Regions from separate parts of the Thalassospira sp. ABL2_045 genome, predicted to be linked through region 1. Evidence: riboswitches for the same ligand, from Rfam matches in the RefSeq annotation. Region 1 holds a riboswitch; the other holds the start of a gene.

Region 1 (10,061 bases):
GATCCGATCGAGAAAAAGCCGCTCAATCACTTTTTGCCCGGGACCCCGATCCTGTCCTTTGGCACGGCGGGCTGTAACCTGACCTGCAAGTTCTGCCAGAATTACGAAATCTCCAAAGCGCGCGAGATGGACAAGCTTTCCTCGCTCGCGACCCCGGAAATGATCGCCAAAACTGCCAAGGCTTATGGCTGCTCCGCGGTTGCGTTCACCTATAATGATCCGGTGATCTTTCTCGAATATGCCGTTGATGTCGCGATTGCCTGCCGCGAAATGGGCCTGCGCACCGTGGCGGTGACGGCGGGCTATATTGGTGATGAGGCCCGCGTGGAATTTTTCCGCCACATGGATGCCGCCAATATCGATCTAAAGGGCTTTACGGATCGCTTTTATCATCAGCTGTGCTCGGCGCATCTCGATGACGTGTTGGAAACGCTTAAATATCTCCGCCACGAAACCGGTGTCTGGGTGGAGCTGACCAATCTTGTGATCCCGGGCGAGAATGATGGCGACGCCGAATTCCATGAAATGACGTCATGGGTCCATGATGAACTCGGCCCCGATGTGCCGATGCATTTTTCGGCCTTCCATCCCGACTGGAAAATGATGGACACCCCGCGCACCCCGCCCGAAACACTGGTGCGCGCACGCAAGATCGCCATGCAAAACGGTATCCGCTACGCCTATGTCGGCAACGTCCATGACAAATCCCATAGCAGCACCTTCTGCCATGGCTGTGGCGAGATCCTGATTGGCCGTGACTGGTATCAGCTATCGGACTGGAACCTTGATGCCCATGGCGCATGCAAAAGCTGCGGCACCCATTGCGCCGGTGTGTTTCAGGCCCAACCGGGCCAGTGGGGCCCGAAACGCCTGCCGGTGCGGCTTAAAGAAACCACCTGACCCCCTGCCGTCATTCCGGGCGGAGCGGAGCGCAGACCCGGAATCCATTGCGCGGTAGTGCCGGAATGGATCCCCGCCTGCGCGGGGATGACGCTGGTTAAGGTTCGGGTGCGGGCAACGACCTGACGATTTCGCTGGCACTCTCGCGCCATATCGCTACATTGCCGCCCAGTTTGATGTGGTTGGCAAGAAAGCAGACACAGTGGCCGGGATGAAAATTCGCAAAGCACGATTGGGCGATGTCGGGGCAATTTTTGCCATCCGAAGCCGCGTGCGCGAAAACCATCTCTCGGCGTCTGAGCTGGCCGAACGCGGCATTACCAAGGCGGCCTTTGGCAAATGGCTTGATCAGGGCTATGGCATCTGGCTTGCCGATCTGGATGGTTCCGCCGCCGGGTTCGCCATTGCCATCCCCGGTGAAGCCACCCTGTGGGCACTGTTTGTCGATCCGGAATTTGAAGGGCGCGGGGTCGGCGCGGCACTCTTGCGCACCGCTGAAGACTGGCTGTTTGCCAAGGGATGTAATGACATCTCGCTGACCACCGGGGCCAACCCCGATAACCGCGCGCACGGCTTTTATGAAAGCCATGGCTGGCATAGCACGGGCGATGTCGAAAACGACGAGGTGGAATATATCAAATCCAACCCGTCGCTTTCGCTGTTTGATTTTGGCTGATGAACCGTGGCTCAGGCGGCCTGCGTGCGGCTGTCGGGTTTGACGATCCGTTTCAGGATCTTGCGCACCAGGGGGGCGACAACCAGCACACCCGGGAACGCAATCGCCCAGGACGACACATAAGCCCCCATCCACAATTCAAAAAACTTCGACCAGTCGGAAATCGCGATCGATGTCGCGATGCCCGAAATCAGAAAGGACTGGATGCCCGAAAGCAAAAAGGCAAAGGCAACAGGCTCCAGACGGCGGGGAATAAAAGGCTGCATGGGGTCTTCTTCCGATAATGCGAATAATATACCATAAAATTATGATGTAATGTTTTTGTTCGCAAGTCTCTGCGCAATGTCAATTTGCCCAACACCAAATATCATGACCAAGATCGTAAGAAAGATCAGCTGTCTTCGGTATGGTCGCCAGCCATCACGTTCTTTTTCAACGATAAGCCTTTTCAACCGCGTTTAACGCGCTAGATTAGGAGCATCAATTTGTTTGCAGTTGCTTGATCAAGGGCTGCGCCCCGAAACATGACAGGAGTCCTGTTCACCATGAAGATCACGTTTTCCGATCTCGCCATTCCGAAAAGCGGTGCGGTTATCGCCTTTGCGACCGAAGGTGCCGATCTGATGCCCAGTGCCGTTGCACTTGATGAGGCAACCGGTGGTGCGATCACCAAGGCGATCAAGGCGTCGACCTTCAAGGGTAAATCGGGCCAGAGCCTGCAGGTGCTGGCACCGGCCAATGTCGATCTGTCGCGCGTGATCATTTTCGGGATCGGCAAGGAAGCCGAATTTGACGTGATTGCCGCGCAGAAACTCGGCGGCTCTGTCACCACGCGTGCCATCTCGACCGGCGAGAAGGAGCTTTCCGTTCTCTTTGACATGGAAGGTCTGGCGTCTGATTTCGCAACCGGTGCGATGCTGCGCGATTATCGTTTCGACAAATATCGCACCACTGAAACCAAGGAAGACAAGCCGGTTCTCAAGGCGCTGAAGATTTCAGCCCACGATCACAAGGACGCCAAGAAGCAGTTTGATTCTGCCAAAAAGGTCGTCGAAGGCGTGTTCTTCACCCGCGATCTGGTGTCCGAGCCGGCCAACGTTCTTCATCCCGAAAGCTTCACCAAGGAAGTCAAAGCCCTTGAAAAGCTGGGTGTGGAAATTGAGGTCCTTGACGAAAAGGAAATGAAAAAGCTTGGCATGGGCGCGCTTCTGGGCGTTGCCATGGGGTCGGCCCAGAAACCGGCCATGGTTGTCATGCGCTGGAACGGCGGCAAGAAAAAGGACGCACCCGTCGCCTTCGTTGGCAAGGGTGTGACCTTTGATACCGGTGGTATCTCGCTCAAACCCGCCGCCGGCATGGAAGACATGAAGTTCGATATGGGCGGGGCCGGTGTGGTTTCCGGCCTGATGAAGGCGCTTGCGGGTCGCAAGGCGAAATGCAACGTGATCGGTGTGATTGGTCTGGTTGAAAACATGCCGTCATCGACCGCACAGCGTCCGGGCGATGTCGTGACCTCCATGTCCGGTCAGACGATTGAAGTCATCAATACCGACGCCGAAGGCCGTCTGGTTCTCTGTGATGCCCTGACCTATGTGCAGGAAAAACATGATCCGCGTTTGATCGTTGATCTGGCAACCCTGACCGGGGCGGTTATCATTGCGCTTGGCCATGAAAATGCCGGTCTGTTTGCCAACAATGATGATCTGGCGACCCAGATCAGCACGGCCGGTCTTTCGGTTGATGAAACCGTCTGGCGTCTGCCGCTGGGATCTGGCTATGACAAGCAGCTTAAATCCGACATTGCCGACATGAAAAATGTCGGCGGTCGTGCGGCGGGCTCGATCACGGCTGCCCAGTTCCTCAAGCGCTTTATCACCAAGGATCGCCCATGGGCGCATCTTGATATCGCCGCCATGGCCTGGTCAACGTCCGACAAGGAAGTCACGCCGAAGGGCGCGACCGGCTTTGGCGTGCGTCTGCTTGATCGCTTTGTTGCCGATAACTACGAAAACTAAGCCCGCGCGCACCGCGCTGGGATGGAATTTGTGGGGCAGGGTGTTGATCACCTTGCCCCATTTTCATGTTCGGGATAAAACCGCCTTATGGCTGATATCTGGTTTTACCATCTCACCAGCATGCCGCTGGAACGGGCCTTGCCCACATTGCTCTCCAAAACGCTGGAGCGCGAAAAGCGTGCCGTGGTGATGACCGGCAATGACCAACGGATCGAGGCCATCAATACCCTGCTTTGGACCTATGACCCGGCAAGCTGGTTGCCCCATGGGTCGAAATCCGATGGCGACGCCGAAATGCAGCCGGTCTGGCTGACCGACGAGGATGAAAATCCCAACGGGGCCCAATTCCTGTTCCTGGCCGACCGCGCCATGAGCGAGAAGGTCAGCGAGTATGAACGCGTCATCATGCTGTTTGATGACCGCGACCGCGATGCGGTGGCAGAAGCCCGTACGCGCTGGAAAGACTGGAAAGACGCCGGACACAAACTGTCCTACTGGCAACAAACCCCGCAAGGCGCGTGGGAGAAAAAGGCCGAAAGCTGATTGCGTTTTGGTTGCTTGCTGGACAGCGCGTCACTCTCATTAAACACATAAAACTCTGTAATATATGGCGATTTCATATATGCCATGCGTAGATTGCATGATTTTACCTGTTGAAGAATGACGTCTAGTCAGATACACAGGACTCATTGATCGCGCCGATTTGCTCCTCAGCTTGCGGGCGCGTTAAAAATGCGGCTAAAGCGAGAGGGCGTATATGCTCCGTATGTACGACCGCCTCGGTTAAGCCGCGGCGGTTTTTTTGTATCTACGGAAAGGTTGAGACCCATGATCCGGCTCTCGAACGTCCATAAAACTTATGCGGCCCGGCGTGGCAGCGACGAACATATCGCATTGCGCGGCATCAATCTCGATATTGCAGCAGGCGAAATCGTTGGCGTCATTGGCCGTTCCGGCGCGGGCAAATCCACGCTGATCCGCTGCATCAACCTGCTTGAACACCCGACATCCGGGACGGTGACGGTCGATGGCACCAATGTCACGACCCTGTCCAAACGTGATTTGCCGCTGTTCCGCCGTCAGCTTGGCATGGTGTTCCAGCACTTCAACCTTCTGTCTTCGCGCACGGTCTATGACAATATTGCACTGCCGCTTGAACTGGCCGGTGCCAGCAAGGCCGAGATTGCCAAGGCGGTTGATCCGCTGTTGCCGCTTGTGGGCTTGGAAGAAAAGCGCGACCGCTATCCGGCTGAGCTTTCCGGGGGCCAAAAACAGCGTGTCGGTATTGCACGCGCGCTGTCATCGAACCCCAAGGTTTTGCTTTGTGACGAGGTCACCTCGGCCCTTGATCCGGAAACCACCCGTCAGATCCTGACGCTGCTTAAGGACATCAACAAACGCCTCGGACTGACCATGGTCGTGATCACCCATGAAATGGCGGTGGTCAAAGCGCTCTGTGACCGTGTCGCGGTGATGGATGGCGGTGTAATCGTCGAAGAAGGCGGCGTGGAGGGTATTTTTGCCGATCCCAAGCACGCAACCACGCAGTCCCTTCTGGCCGATGAATTCATGGATTTCCGCGCCGGATCGGACAGCGATAACAACACCGGCGTTGCAGCCGGGCAGGAGGGCTAAGTCATGTTTTCAACCCTTGCACCCATTCTGCTGCAGGCGACCTGGGAAACCATCTATATGGTCGCGGTTTCGCTTGGTATTGCCACCGTGTTTGGCTTGCCGCTGGGCGTGTTGCTGGCGACCTCTGGCCGGGGTGAGCTGTTTGAAGCGCTGTGGTTTCAGCGCCTGTTTGGCCCGCTGGTCAATGCGACGCGTTCCGTGCCCTTCATCATTCTCGCAGTTGCGATCATTCCCTTTACCCGCTTTGTCGTCGGCACCTCGATAGGCACCTCAGCGGCGATTGTGCCGCTGACGGTTGCTGCCATTCCGTTCATTGCCCGGATCATCGAAGGGGCGATGCGCGAAGTGGATGGCGGCTTGATCGAAGCGGCCCAGGCCATGGGGGCCCGCCCGGTGCAGGTCGTGACCAAGGTTCTTCTGCCCGAAGCACTGCCTGGCATCATTCACGGTCTGACCCTGACGGCGGTCACCCTGATTGGCTATTCCGCCATGGTGGGGGCCGTTGGTGCCGGCGGTCTTGGTGATCTTGGTATTCGCTATGGCTATCAGCGCTTCCGCCCGGATGTGATGGCAGCCGTTGTCATCACCCTGATCGTTGTCGTGCAAGCGGTGCAAAGCTTTGGCGACTATCTGGCGCGCAAGGCCGACAAGCGGAATATCTGAGCCTTTCATCGAACAAAATCCGAATGTGAGGGTTGCTCACATTCGCCAAATTCCCGCACAAACCCAAAAGAAAACAAGGAGTTTTACAATGCGGTTTTTCTTTAAACTGACGGCGGCTGCCGTCCTCGCATCGGCCCTGACCGGCCAGGCACTGGCCAATGACGCGATCAAGATCGGCGTCACCCCGGGTGCGCATGAAGAAGTCATGGAAGAAGTCGTCAAGGTGGCTGCCACCAAGGGCCTGGACATCGAACTGGTCAGCTTCTCGGACTATGTTATCCCGAACCAGGCGCTTGATGATGGCGATCTCGATGCCAACAGTTTCCAGCATGTGCCGTATTTGGATAACCAGATCAAGGACCGTGGTTATGAGCTGTCGGTGGTTGGGTACAACATCCTGACCCCGATGGGCATTTATTCCAACAAAATCAAAAGCCTTGATGAGCTGCCCGAAGGTGCCGAAGTCGGCATTCCGAACGATCCGACCAATGGCGGCCGTGCGCTTCTGGTGTTGCAGTCCCATGGTCTGATCAAGGTTGATCCGGCGGTTGGTCTTGTCGTCAGCCCGCTTGACGTCATCGAAAATCCCAAGGATATCAGCTTTGTAGAGCTCGATGCGGCCCAGCTGCCGCGTTCGCTTGATGATCTGGATGCGTCGGCGATTAACACCAACTATGCGCTCGAAGCCGGTCTGAACCCGATCAAGGATTCGATTGCAATCGAAGGCAATGACAGCCCGTATGCCAACGTGATCGTCACCCAGACGGCGCGCAAGGATGAGCCGTGGGTCAAAACGCTGGTTGAATCCTATCACGATGATGCGGTCCGCAAATTCATCGAAACCAAGTATGAAGGCTCGGTCCTGCCGGTATTCAAACTTCCTGAATAATCGGGCCGATTATTCAAAATAAATGAAAAATCCCGTGGGGTTTGCGCCCCGCGGGATTTTTTTATGGCGATGTGCCAAAACCGCGCAAATCAAATTGTATGAGGAATGTGTTCGCCCGGCGTGCACGTCCGGATTTGATCGTGGGATTTTCGGTGGTGTGATTTAGGCGGGGAGGCGTGCCGGGTTTTGGGGCGCAGGTGCCGTGGGTGGTATGACGCAGTCAGATGACGCCAAGGGGACCCTGAAGCATTTTAATAAGACGTATAGGCTAATCTCTTTGCATTTATTGGAATAGTTATAATAAATGAAAATATGATAATAATATGATTTAAAATAATAAAATTTGAAAAATTTCAGGCGGTGTCTTGTAAATGCTGGGAGGAAACGCATGTATGGGATCATACGACCGCATAATATGTGATCTGCTGGCAGCCCGCGCTATGTGCACAGGATCGCATCCTTGCGACGATCAGGGGCCCAAAAACGCGAGAGCCCCAAAGCCCAAGAGCGAAAAGCCAAAAGCACCATGATCAAATTCGGTCATCTGAAATCCTTCCTTGCCTGTTTTGTGCCGCTTAGTGCGGTGTTCCTGCTCGTCATCGGGTTGCTGGCCTGGGAGCGGGCGAATGTCCGGGGCAAGCAGATCGCCGATGACCAATCCTTTGCGCTGGATAAATCGATTGCCATCATGCGCGAGCGCATCAATGTGGTGGTGTCTGATCTGCTGATCCTGTCCGAGAGCACCCAGCTTGACGCGGTCATAGACGGGCGTACCGACAGGGCGCAGCTTGCCAGCGAGTATGAGCTGTTTGCCTTGCGCCGCGGGATTTATGACCAGATCCGCTATCTTGATCATGACGGGCAAGAAGTGGTGCGGGTCAATTACGGCAGTGGCATTCCCTATACCGTGCCCGCGGGTGAATTGCAGAACAAGGCAGACCGATCCTATTTCAAGCTGGCCGCAAGCGCCCCGCGCGGCACGTTTTACATGTCGGGCATTGATCTGAACCGCGAATTTGGCGAGATCGAACAACCGATCAAGCCGGTCATCCGGCTGGCATCCCCGGTCTTTGATCGCCTTGGCGACCGTCAGGGTGTTTTGGTTTTGAACCTGCGCGCAAGTCCGATGCTGGCCGAAGTGATCGGGCCGCTTGAACGCGATGGCGCACATGCCTTTGTCACGGACGAGGAGGGCAACTGGATTATCGGCGGCGAGCCGGGGGAAAACTGGGCCAGCGATCTGATTGGTACACCGGCTCTATTGGCTGATCGATTTGCCCCGGCCTGGGACCGCATGCAAGCGGGCGAAACAAGCTTTGTCACCGATCAGGGCTTTTACACGGTCGCCCGGATTGAGGTATCCGACCTGTTGCTGCGCGGGGATTTCGGACAGAAGATTTCTGTCATTCTGGAAAATGACATTGCCCTGACCAGTCGCCTGAACCTGTTTATCGGCGCGCGCCTGCCGGATGAACAATATCAGGCTTTGCTGAGCCCGGATCGCAACATGCTGACGGTTGTCAGTGTTGCGGTGATCTTGCTGATCGCGATTGGCAGTGCGGCGTATTCCTGGACCCGGCGCCGGCAACTGGTGGCAAGTTTCGGGGCGCGGTTGTCCGAACGTGTGCTCGAAGTGTCGAAAAACAGTGTGGTGATCACGGATCCGGACGGCATCATTCGCAAGGTCAATCCGGGCTTTACCGCCATGACCGGCTATCTGCCCAACGAAGCTGTTGGCAAGCCATTGGCCTTTGTCCGGGCCGAGCGCGAAAACACCGAAGAGCTTGATGATATCCTGATGTCGGCGCGCGCAAGCGGCACCTGGGAGGGCGAGGTGCGCAACCGGCGCAAGGATGGCAAGTTCTTCTATTCCAACGTCGTGATCAGTGCGATTGCCGACCCGGAAGAGGGGGCGGTGCATTATGTCGAAATGGGGCTGGATATCTCGCGCCATATGGAAAATGCGCAAGCGCTTTGGCGTCAGGCCAATCATGATGCCCTGACCGGATTGCCCAACCGTTTGCTGTTTGAAGACCGGCTTGACGTCGCCTGCGGCCACGCCGACAGCGAAGAATACGCCATCGCGCTGCTGTATATCGATCTTGACGGGTTCAAGCCGATCAATGACCAGCATGGTCACGAAGTCGGGGACAAGGTGCTGCGCGTGGTGGGCGAGCGGATCCGCGAAACCGTGCGCCACGACGATACGGTGGCCCGTCTTGGCGGCGACGAGTTTGCCGTCATCGCCGAAGAAGTCGCAAGTCATGAGGAAGCGGACTGGATCGCCCAGAAAATTCAGGTCGCCCTGCAGCGCCCGATGGAATTTGGTGGCCTGACCATCACGGTTGGCACCAGTGTCGGTTACGCGATCTATCCGAAAGACAGCCGCGAAAGTGCCGCCCTGCTGGCCCTGGCGGACGAGCAGATGTATCGCCAGAAACGCTTCCGCAAGGGCGCCGAGAAAAAACAGGCCAACGGATCGCGATAATTCCAGGGCAGAGCAAACAAAAAAGGACAGTCCAATGAGACTGTCCTTTTTGCGTTAGGTCGGGCGGCTTTGGTCGCTGTCAGGCTTATGCCGCAACAGGAGAGGTGACCGGGCGGGCGCGTTCGATCCGCTTGCGGCGATCCGGGATGTTGTGGGCTTCCCATAGATCATTGCGGGTCTGGGTGTTGATCCAGAATTCCGCGCTGTTACCAAAAACACGGGCCAGAATGAGTGCCGTATCAACGGTTATCCGGCGACGGTTGTTGCAAAGCTCGTTCACATGCTTGCGCGGAACGCCCATGGCGTCTGCCAGGGCGGTCTGTGTCAATTCCATCGGCTCCATGAACTCGGTGACGAGCATTTCACCAACGCTGACGGGTTTTCGTGCTGTCATGATCATGAGGTGCCTCATCGATAACTGTGATTGTCAAGATAAAGATCGGCATCATTCCGGGAAAAGGGACCGTCTCATTTCGTGTCCGTGCTCCCCCCCTCCCTTTTTTTTCGCCTTTTCGGTCGTCAATTGAGCGGATGCCACTTTGCGGGGCTGAATGTCATAACTTGAGGGCCGAGTTGGTTAATCAACAGTCCGCAGTTGCCAGACCAACCGACAAAGACCTCGTATGTTTCTTTTTCGGTGTCGATTTTGGGTTCCCAAGTCCCCCCTTCAACACTGTTGGGTGATACTTTCCCGACAACGCGTGAGGTAGATTGGGATGTGTCGTCACCGGTTAACCACATTTCTACTGCAGCTGCGTTGTTGCTCCAGTAAGGGTCTCCGTCTGGAGGGCTGGC
Region 2 (10,061 bases), on a different contig from region 1:
TCGTAGCGACGCCGGCCTTGCGATCGAGGCGGATATGCTGCGCTATTTCAGGGCACATTCGCCGATCAACTGCCCGGACGTTGTTTATGCGGACGATACATGCCTGGTGATGACCTATATCGCCAATGACAACCGCATGAGCCGATCTGTACAGCTTGATCTGGCAGAAAAACTCGCCGCCCAGCATCAAGTCACCTCCACCGCATTCGAACTTGAGTTTGACACCCTGATCGGCGGCTTACCCCAACCCAATACCCCTGAAGAAAACTGGATCACCTTCTTTGCCGAGCACCGGTTGCACCACATGGCACAACTGGCACTGCACGAGGGTAAACTGCCCGGCAGCATGGCCGCGCGCATTGATCGGTTGATTGAGCGTCTTGATCGCTATTTACCAAAAGACAGCAAGCCCTCCTTGCTGCATGGCGATCTGTGGGGTGGCAATATCCTGTGTCAGTCCGACAAGCTGGCAGGCCTGATTGACCCGGCGATTTATTATGGCGACCCGGAAATCGAACTGGCGTTCGGGACGTTATTTGGCGATCTGACACCAGAATTCTTTGGGCGCTACAACGAAATACTGCCAATTTCGCCCGGCTTCTTTGAGGAACGCCGTGATTTGTATAACCTTTACCCGCTATTGGTTCATGTTCGCCTGTTTGGGGGACATTATGTCGGTTCCGTTGACCACATCCTTGCCCGATTTGGTCAATAGCATCCGACAACTGCCTAAGAGTTGATGAGAGAAATACGCACATAAAAGGGGATGAGAGAGTTGAGAATTCTAGTTGGAGCCGCTGTGGCGCTCACCATGACGGTCAGTATTGCCGCCATCGCCCATGAAGGCGCGACCGGTGTGGTGAAGGAACGCATGGATGGCATGAAGGCCATCGGCCAGCAGGTCAAAATCATGGTGCCGATGATGAAGGGTGCCCTACCATATGACCCGGAACAGGTCGCAAAATCCGCCGCCATTATTGAAGGCCATTCCGGCGAAACCTTTACCGCCCTTTTCCCCGAAGGCAGCAACGAACATCCGTCCGAAGCCCTTTCTGACATTTGGGATGACTGGTCAACATTCACCGATCTTTCCAACGAACTGAATGCCAAGGCCGGTCACCTTAAAACCGTTGCATCCAATGGCGGTTCGGAAGACGACTTCAAGGCCGCCCTTGGTCAGATGATGCGGACCTGCAAATCCTGCCATAGCGATTTCAAGGACTAGCTCGAACGCAAACGGCATCGTTCATGAAAAAAGGCCGCAGCATCTGCTGCGGCCTTTTTCTATGGCAGGATCAGATTGGTGTTAGCGACCGATCATGGCAAAGAATTCGCGACGCGTGATCGGATCATCGCGGAACGCCCCCAGCATCCGGCTGGTCACCATGGAAACACCGGTTTTGTGCACACCGCGTGTACTCATGCATTGGTGGTTGGCATCGATCACCACCGCAACACCAAGCGGATCGAGTTCTTCCTGAATGGTGTTGGCGACCTGTGCCGTCATCTTTTCCTGAATCTGCAGGCGTTTGGCATAGACCTCAACCACGCGGGCCAGCTTGGAAATACCGACAACACGGCGGCGCGGCAAATAGGCGACATGGGCAACCCCGATGATCGGCACCATGTGATGTTCGCAATAGGATTCGACGCGAATGTCGCGCAGAACGACCATCTCGTCATAGCCGTCGGTTTCTTCGAACGTCCGGCGCAGGATTTCTGCCGGGTCCTGCTGATAGCCAGCAAAGAATTCGCCATAAGAGCGTGCCACACGATCAGGGGTTCCGCGCAGACCTTCGCGGTCGGGATCGTCCCCGGCCCAACGCAGAAGTGTCCGGACCGCTTCTTCTGCTTCTTCGCGTGTCGGACGCTTCACCGGGTTATGTTCGCTGCACATACCAAATCCTTTTGTCATATTCTGCAGGATTAACGCCTGCCTTGGTGGGGCTCCTGACCCGCTTTAACTGATACTGTTGGCTGATCCGATCAGTTCACAGTGTGTTGCCCATGCGGACTGTCGAGCGAAAAGGCCGGAATCGCAATATCAAAATGATTGCCGTCCATATCCGTCATCTCGAAAGTCCCGACCATGAAGCCGCTTGGCGTGGTCAATGGCGCGCCACTTGTGTAATTGAAACTTTCACCGCACGCCAGAACAGGCTGTTCGCCAACAACGCCCGGGCCTTTGACCTCCTGGGTTTCGCCGCGCGAATCCGTAATCTGCCAATGACGGTTCAGCAACTGAACGGTTTTTGATCCAAGATTTTCAATCTCGATACGATAGGCCCAAACATAACGATGGGTTTCCGGATCAGATTCGTCCTCGAGGAACATCGGCTTTACCGATACCTTGATGTCGTGGGTTACGGTCGAATACATGCATATCTCCGGGCCAAGGGTGTTCCAGTCAATTTGCATCAGCCAAGATTGCGATTGATGGACCTTTATGCAGGGTCAGGACCTATTAATTTGGTTCGAATGGTCGATCAGATTTGTTCGGATACGCGAAGCAAAAACGCCGGAAGATATACATCTTTCAAGTTTTTGCGACAAAGTAGGCCGTGCAAATCTGATCGATCCGCAGGACAGACGTTATATTTGCAAGCTCCTGCGTCAAACCCCTTGCGCGGGGTTCCCACCCGCTCGGCGGGCTTTTCCTTGGATCCCACATATATAACGTATGCCATTCCAATCAAATTAATAGGTCCTGACCCTAAACAATCCGTCCCGAAACTACCAGTCGCCTGTCAAAACAAACCGGCATAAGATCGGGGCGAATACGAAAGGGCCCGCACAATGTACGGGCCAGATCGATGTCAGGATTACTGTTGTACCAAGCTTTTAAACGGCAAGGGCTGCCAACAGGTCTTCCTTGAGGTCATCAATATCTTCCAGACCGACAGATAGACGCAGCATGCCTTCGGTAATACCCATCGCAACCTTGTCTTCGGCTGGCACACGCTGATGGGTCGTGGTCCAGGGATGGGTTGCCAGACTTTTTGCATCGCCAAGGTTGTTGGAAATATCAATCAGCTTGAGGTTATCAAGCAGCGAAAATGCCGCCGCCTTGCCCCCGGCAAGCTCAATCGCAATCAATCCACCACCACGGCCAGACATCTGACGCATTGCCAATTCGTGCTGCGGGTGACTTTCCAGTCCCGGATAAAGAACGCGTGACACCTGTGGCTGTTCCGTAAGGAATTCGGCCAATGCAGTTGCATTGCGGATGTGCTGATCAACACGCAGGCTTAGCGTTTCAAGCCCTTTGAGCAGCACCCAGGCATTGAATGCGCTCATGCTTGGCCCAGTATGACGCAGGAACGTGGTCAGGTGTTCGTCATGCCATTCCTTGTCGTTAAACAGGATCGCACCGCCAAGGCAGCGGCCCTGACCATCGATGTGTTTGGTCGCAGAATAGACGACAATATCAGCCCCCAGTTCCATCGGCTTTTGCAGGATCGGGGTGGCAAACACGTTATCGACAATCACCTTTGCACCGGCCTTGTGCGCCAGCTCGGAGATAAAGGCGATATCAAGAACCTCAAGCGTCGGGTTCGACGGGGTTTCAAGGAAAACCGCGTCTGCTGGTTTCGACAGCGCCTTTTCCCATGCGTCTTTGTCGGTGCCATCCACCAGTTCGGTTTCAACCCCGAACCGCGGCAGTAGCGTGGTCAGGATAAATTCACACGAACCGAACAAGGCGCGCGATCCAACCACACGACCACCAGCCTTGGTGCTGGCTGCCAATGCATTCCACACCGCTGACATGCCCGATGCCGTCGCACGGCAATATTGCGCGCCCTCGATCAGGGCAAGGCGCTCTTCGAACATCCCAACGGTCGGATTGGCAAAACGGGAATAGACATAACGTTCCGGGCCACTGCCATCAAAGGAGGCCTCTGCCTCGGCGGCGGTGTCATACACATAGCCGGAATTCATAAAGATGGCTTCGGAAGTCTCGCAAAAGCCGCTGCGCGCTGTGCCGCCACGTACAGAACGGGTCGCCGCGCGCCAGTTATCGGAAGCCTTTTTTTCGGTCGTCATCGTCTTGCTCCTACATGCCCGGATATTGGTGTGATCCGGACACAAAAAAACCCTGACCGGCGTGAATGGGTCAGGGCCGAAGCCAGAACACCCCTCTTTAGCGATTTTTTACGTGGCCGCAAGCCGGTCGACAAATCCCACGATGCGCTGACGATACGACCAGTTTTCCCCTACGTCAAGCGCCACACCCTCAGGATTTTTGCGCATATCCGGATGCGCTTACGCATCGGATAACACAATCGCAGCTCACGGAATGGTGAAAGCAGTTCATAAGCAAGTTTTGAAATTTCTCTCTAATGTTGGATCAAATAATGCGATCCTGTTTTTCGGGATTTGCACATCGTAGCGAACACACGACTTGCAAGAGCCTGAAATAAATGACTAAAACCAGTTCAATGGTGTCACACTTGTCCGACCAGAAACCAGAATTCCCGGCAGAAACCAAAGGCGCGCCCAAGCCGCTCTGGCGCAAGCTTTTGCCGGTGATAATCCTGATTTGCGGGCTGGTTCTGGCATGGGCGAGCGGCATCCTTGATGTGCTGTCATTTGATTCACTGCGTGAAAACCGCGACCTGTTGCAGGGTTTTGTTGCCGACAATCCGGTTTCAAGCGTTCTGGTCTTTATGGGGCTTTATGTTGTTTCGGTCGCGCTGTCTCTGCCGATCGGATCGATCCTGACCATTACCGGTGGCTTTCTGTTCGGATCGCCTCTTGCGACGACCTATGTTGTGGTCGGGGCCACCATTGGCGCGACAATTGTTTATCTGGCCGCGCGCTATGCGTTTTATGATCTGATGCGGGCCAAGGCCGGTAACGCCGTTCGCAAGATGGAAGAAGGCTTTGCTGAAAACGCATTCAGCTATCTGATGGTGTTGCGCCTGATCCCGATTTTCCCGTTCTGGCTGGTCAATCTTGTGCCCGCCCTTCTTGGCGTCAAATTGCGCTCCTTTGTTTTGGGAACCATGATCGGCATTATTCCGGGCACCTTTGTCTATGCGTCTATCGGCGATGGGCTTGGTGCCTTGTTTGATCAGGGCAAGACACCTGATCTTGGCATCATCTTTGAACCGCGTATCCTGACCCCGATCATTGGACTGGCCGTGCTGGCCCTGTTGCCAGTCGCCTATAAGAAACTGCGCCAACGTAAAAGCGGGGCCAACTCACATGAGTAAAATCATCGATACCGATATCTGCGTGATTGGCGCCGGCTCCGGTGGTCTGTCTGTCGCGGCGGGTGCGGTCCAGATGGGCGCAAAGGTTGTCCTGATCGAAAAGGGCAAGATGGGGGGTGATTGCCTTAATACAGGTTGCGTTCCGTCCAAGGCGCTTTTGGCGGCCGGTCATGCCGCGGAAAATACGCGCCGTGCATCCCGGTTTGGTGTTGCTACTGGCCAAGTCGATGTCGATTTTGGCCGCGCAATCGATCATGTGCATTCCGTCATTGCGGGCATTGCCCCGCATGATTCGGTTGAGCGATTCGAAGACCTCGGCTGCACCGTTATTCAGGCCGAAGCCCGCTTTATCGGCCCGCGCGAAGTCGTTGCCGACGACACCACAATCAGGGCCAAACGCTTTGTCATTGCCACGGGTTCGCGCGCGGCTGTTCCGCCCATCCCGGGACTGGAAAGCGTTTGCTATTTCACCAACGAAACCATTTTTGAAAACCGTAGCCGCCCGGATCATCTGATCATTATTGGTGGCGGCCCTATCGGCTTGGAAATGGCGCAGGCCCATCAACAGCTCGGCGCAAAGGTGACCGTGATTGAAATGGGCACCATCCTGCCCAAGGATGATCCGGATCTGGTGGCTGTGGTGCGTGACCGCATCAAGGCCGATGGCATCAGTCTTTATGAAGGTGCCAAAACCAAGGAAGTCCTTGATGTAAATGATCAGATCAGGGTCGTGATCGAACATCAGGGCATCGAGATCACCCTTGAAGGCAGCCACCTTTTGCTGGCAACCGGCCGCAAACCCAATGTGGAAAACCTTGGCTTGTCAGATGCCGGCATTGAGCACAGCGACCGCGGTATTTCGGTTGATGCCCGTCTGCGCACCTCAAACCGCAAGGTGTTTGCGATTGGTGATGTCACCGGCGGGCTGCAATTTACCCACATGGCGGGGTATGACGCGGGCATCGTGATCCGTAACGCGCTTTTCCGCCTTCCGGCCAAGGTCGATCACAGTGGCGTGCCATGGGTAACCTATACCAACCCGGAACTGGCACAGGTCGGCCTGACCGAAACAACAGCGCGCGAGAAGTTCGGCGATGATATCCGCGTTGTGACATGGGACTACGCGGAAAACGATCGCGCCCGCGCAGAAGCCGAAACCGAAGGCTTCATCAAGGTCATCACCACGCCGAAAGGCCGAATTCTTGGCGCTGCCATTGTCGGGCGGCAGGCAGGCGAGCTGATCGGCGTCTGGTCGCTTGCCATCAGCAAGAAAATGAAGATCGGCGCAATTGCCGGGATGATAGCGCCCTATCCGACCCTTGGTGAACTGTCCAAACGCGTCGCTGGCGCTTGGTACACGCCCAGTCTGTTTAGCGAAAAAACGCGCAATCTGGTGCGGTTCCTGCTGAAGTTCGGATAACCGGCTTGCCTGGATCGCGCATGAAAACAAGCATCTGTATTGCTGTACTTTTTTCGCCTTATTGGCCTAACATCCAAAAATGAATAACCGGCATCTCAAATTGCCCCCCTGGGCCAAATCGCTTTCCGCGCGCCTTCTGGTGCTGACGGTAAGTTTTGTGATGCTGGCAGAGGTGTTTGTTTTTGCCCCCTCTGTCGCACGCTTTCGCATTGACTGGCTCAAGGCGCATCTTGATTCAGGCTATCTCGCGGCCCTCGCCCTTGAAGCCACGCCTGATCAGATGATCCCCGATGATCTTGAACGTGAACTTCTGTCCAATGCCGGGATTGAGGCGGTCATTCTGCGGCGTGAAGATCGCAAATTGCTGCTTCAGCGTGATGACATGCCCGCCAAGGTCGACAAGGAGGTTCAGCTGACAGATTTCTCGATCCCGATGGCGCTGATGGAGGGGTTATCAACCCTTAGCCAGACCGAAAATCGGGTATTGCGCGTGGTTGGCATGCCATCCATGGCGCCAGATTTCGAGATCGAAGTCCTTGTTCACGAAGATCGCCTCACTGAGGCCATGCGCAATTTCGGCTGGCGGGTGTTCGGCCTGTCGCTGATGATCTCGTTCTTTACCGCAGGCCTGGTCTATTTCGCGCTTAACCGTCTGCTGGTCCGCCCGATGCGGACATTGACCCATGACATGATTCGTTTTCGCGAAGACCCGCAGGACAAAGCTGCCCTGATCACGCCGGGCGAACGTGATGACGAGATTGGTGTGGCGCGCCAGGAACTGGCGATGATGCAGCAAGACATTCAGGCGATGCTTAATCAGCGCCGCCGCCTTGCCGCCCTTGGCACGGCAGCCACCAAGATCAGTCACGATTTGCGCAATGCGTTGGCCACCTCGATGCTGATGACAGAACAACTTGCCAAAAGCGAAGATGACGAAGTCCGCGCTGTTGTGCCACGCCTGTTATCATCGATGGAACGCGCGGTTTATATCAGTGAACAAACCCTGTCATTTGCGCGTGAAACCCCGCCGCCACGTGATTTGGCGACCTTTACCCTGATTGAGCTGATTGAAGAAATCCGTGATCAGATCTTGCTGCAAAAATGCGAGCAGCTTCTTGATGGTGTTATGGGTGATGCGCGCAAGGACGATGAACCCTGCCCAACCCGTATCGAGATCGACCTTCCCGACGATGTCATGCTTGAAGCCGATTACGACATGCTGTTTCGCGCCTTTAGCAACCTGATGCGCAACCCGATCGAAGCCGGGGCCACTGTTGTAACCATCACCCACAAAATTCAGCCTGAACCAGAAAACGGTACGGAAAGCCGCACCGAACCGGGAAAAACGCACAATTTCATTGACGTTATCATCACCGATAACGGACCGGGACTGCCTGAAAAGGCGATCAAGAACCTGTTCGTACCGTTTGCTGGCAGTGGACGCGAAGGCGGTACGGGACTTGGTCTTGCCATCGCGCGCGAACTGATCAGCACCCATAACGGTGAACTTCGCCTCACTGCAACAGGACCAGACGGCGCTGTTTTCACAGTCAAATTACCGATCAACAGTTGATTTCTGCGGCATCGCACCATCGCAACGCACCCAAATCATAGATTTTTTCTATCGAATTTTATTTGATATTCGATTTTATCTTTTGATTGGCATTTGTCACTTTGGGTTATGGCGATGCCGGGCCTGATCCCGATCCCCGATCCGCTCCTGACCCAAGGTTCGGTGTCGCCACCTGATTTACTGCCGTACCGTATTGATTTTGAAGCCGCCCGATACCCTGTTGTAGCTGTCCCCTTGGCTGGACTTCAAGAAATACGGAACGACAAAGCCCCATAATCCTTGCCGGATTATCATCAGGGGATCCGCACCGGTCCCCGCCCTCAAAACCCCTTGCCCACATCCGGGAAAGGGGTGTTTTTTATCGCTGTGTTTCAGGTTGACCGCACCATCGACTGACGAATATCGTCAATCTGTTGTCGTAAAAAACAACCTTGCGCGTGATCATTGATCAGGCCCATCGCCTGCATGAAGGCAAACACGGTCGTCGGCCCGACAAACTTCCATCCCCGTTTTTTGAGATCCTTGGAAAGTGCAACTGACGTTGGCGATGTCGACGCTGACTGTGGAGGGTCAACTTCGTCTGGTTTCGGTTCAAAGCGCCAAAAATATGCGGCAAGTGACCCTTCCCGTGCGACCATCTCGCAGGCCCGTTTGGCATTATTAATCGATGCTTCGATCTTGCCGCGATGTCGGATGATCCCGGCATCCGCAAGCAGGCGCTCAACATCCACATCATCAAATTCCGCAACCTTATGGAAATCAAACCCGGCAAAGGCTTTGCGGAAATTTTCCCGCTTGCTCAGGATCGTGCGCCAGCTTAATCCCGACTGAAACCCTTCAAGACAGATTTTCTCAAACAGCCGGATGTCATCGGTAACCGGAAAGCCCCATTCCGTGTCGTGATAGGCGTTAAATTCGGGCGCAGCATCACACCATGCGCACCGACATTTTCCGTCCGTTCCGATTGATGTTTTGCTCATGGTTCAAGCCATCAGAAAATTAAGGCGTTGATCCGTGCGCGCGGGCGAGATTTCATAAATCTCGGCTGTAACGATGCCTTCAGCAACGAATGGGTCATCATTCACACGGGCTTCAATCGCATCTCGTGACACACCATGCGCCAGAACGGCACCGCCCATATTGGGTTGCAGGCTCCCGACCATCAGAAACACACCATCATCAAAGCCTTGCTTGATCCATGCTTTGTGCGCGTCCATGAATTCCAGGGCCTTTTCGCGATTTTCAGCAAACTTCAAAAAAATCGTAAACATCCTCTACTCCCTGATTGAGTTGTTGGTGGTGGCAAGTCTGGCAATCTGATCGTCAAGCCAGGCACACATCAGATCGACCTCGTGATGCAAGAAACCATCATCGTCAAACGCATTGGCAAGGGTCGCGACACCCTGGCTTCGGCCAAGGACATGCATGGCCAGTTCATCCGATCTTTCGCCAAAGCCCAACCGTTCGAACTGGCGACATAACCAGCTGCGAAACAGAGTAAACAGTTCGGCGGCATCGCTTTTCGCGGCATGGTTCAACTTCGCCAATTCTGACGACAACGTCCCCACCGGGCAGCCGAATTTCCGGATCTTCTCGCCATTAACAATCAAGATATGAATGAAGCTTCGAATGCGTTCAGCGGGGTCTGATCCGGTCACTTCCCATCGATCAAGCATCTGCTCGGTAGTGGCAAGACGCCGGTTGATCACGCTATCAAGGATGTCATCCTTGGTTTTGAAGTGGTGATAGAAATTGCCACGCGATATGCCGACACTGGCCGCAATATCTGCAAATGACGTGGCTTCAAACCCTTGCTGATAAAATAGCAGGTCCGCTGCCTCGATAATTCGAT

The links. Region 1 has a riboswitch for S-adenosylmethionine ahead of ACXAIA_RS04515 (methionine ABC transporter ATP-binding protein). Riboswitches for the same ligand answer to the same signal wherever they lie in the genome.
Positions count from the first base shown of each region.
Region 2: linked by a shared signal. The riboswitch ahead of metZ (O-succinylhomoserine sulfhydrylase) and the one ahead of ACXAIA_RS04515 (methionine ABC transporter ATP-binding protein) in region 1 are both predicted to bind S-adenosylmethionine.

Region 1 covers NZ_JBSWYV010000002.1:86,496-96,556, reverse strand. Annotated here, with positions in the region: gene amrS (AmmeMemoRadiSam system radical SAM enzyme) at 1-900, shown strand, start outside; gene ACXAIA_RS04535 (N-acetyltransferase family protein) at 1,112-1,576, shown strand; gene ACXAIA_RS04530 (DUF2798 domain-containing protein) at 1,588-1,842, opposite strand; gene ACXAIA_RS04525 (leucyl aminopeptidase) at 2,122-3,591, shown strand; gene ACXAIA_RS04520 (DNA polymerase III subunit chi) at 3,679-4,134, shown strand; SAM riboswitch at 4,277-4,354, shown strand; partial or broken gene ACXAIA_RS04515 (methionine ABC transporter ATP-binding protein) at 4,420-5,148, shown strand; gene ACXAIA_RS04510 (methionine ABC transporter permease) at 5,230-5,889, shown strand; gene ACXAIA_RS04505 (MetQ/NlpA family ABC transporter substrate-binding protein) at 5,978-6,778, shown strand; gene ACXAIA_RS04500 (diguanylate cyclase domain-containing protein) at 7,305-9,266, shown strand; gene ACXAIA_RS04495 (HigA family addiction module antitoxin) at 9,352-9,660, opposite strand; gene ACXAIA_RS04490 (MACPF domain-containing protein) at 9,786-10,061, opposite strand, start outside.
Region 2 covers NZ_JBSWYV010000015.1:86,870-96,930, reverse strand. Annotated here, with positions in the region: gene ACXAIA_RS18030 (fructosamine kinase family protein) at 1-715, shown strand, start outside; gene ACXAIA_RS18025 (c-type cytochrome) at 776-1,225, shown strand; gene folE (GTP cyclohydrolase I FolE) at 1,307-1,897, opposite strand; gene apaG (Co2+/Mg2+ efflux protein ApaG) at 1,987-2,379, opposite strand; gene metZ (O-succinylhomoserine sulfhydrylase) at 2,842-4,044, opposite strand; SAM riboswitch at 4,121-4,195, opposite strand; gene ACXAIA_RS18005 (TVP38/TMEM64 family protein) at 4,422-5,216, shown strand; gene ACXAIA_RS18000 (dihydrolipoyl dehydrogenase family protein) at 5,209-6,636, shown strand; gene ACXAIA_RS17995 (ATP-binding protein) at 6,716-8,209, shown strand; gene ACXAIA_RS17990 (DNA-3-methyladenine glycosylase I) at 8,581-9,189, opposite strand; gene ACXAIA_RS17985 (YciI family protein) at 9,193-9,480, opposite strand; gene ACXAIA_RS17980 (TetR/AcrR family transcriptional regulator) at 9,484-10,061, opposite strand, start outside.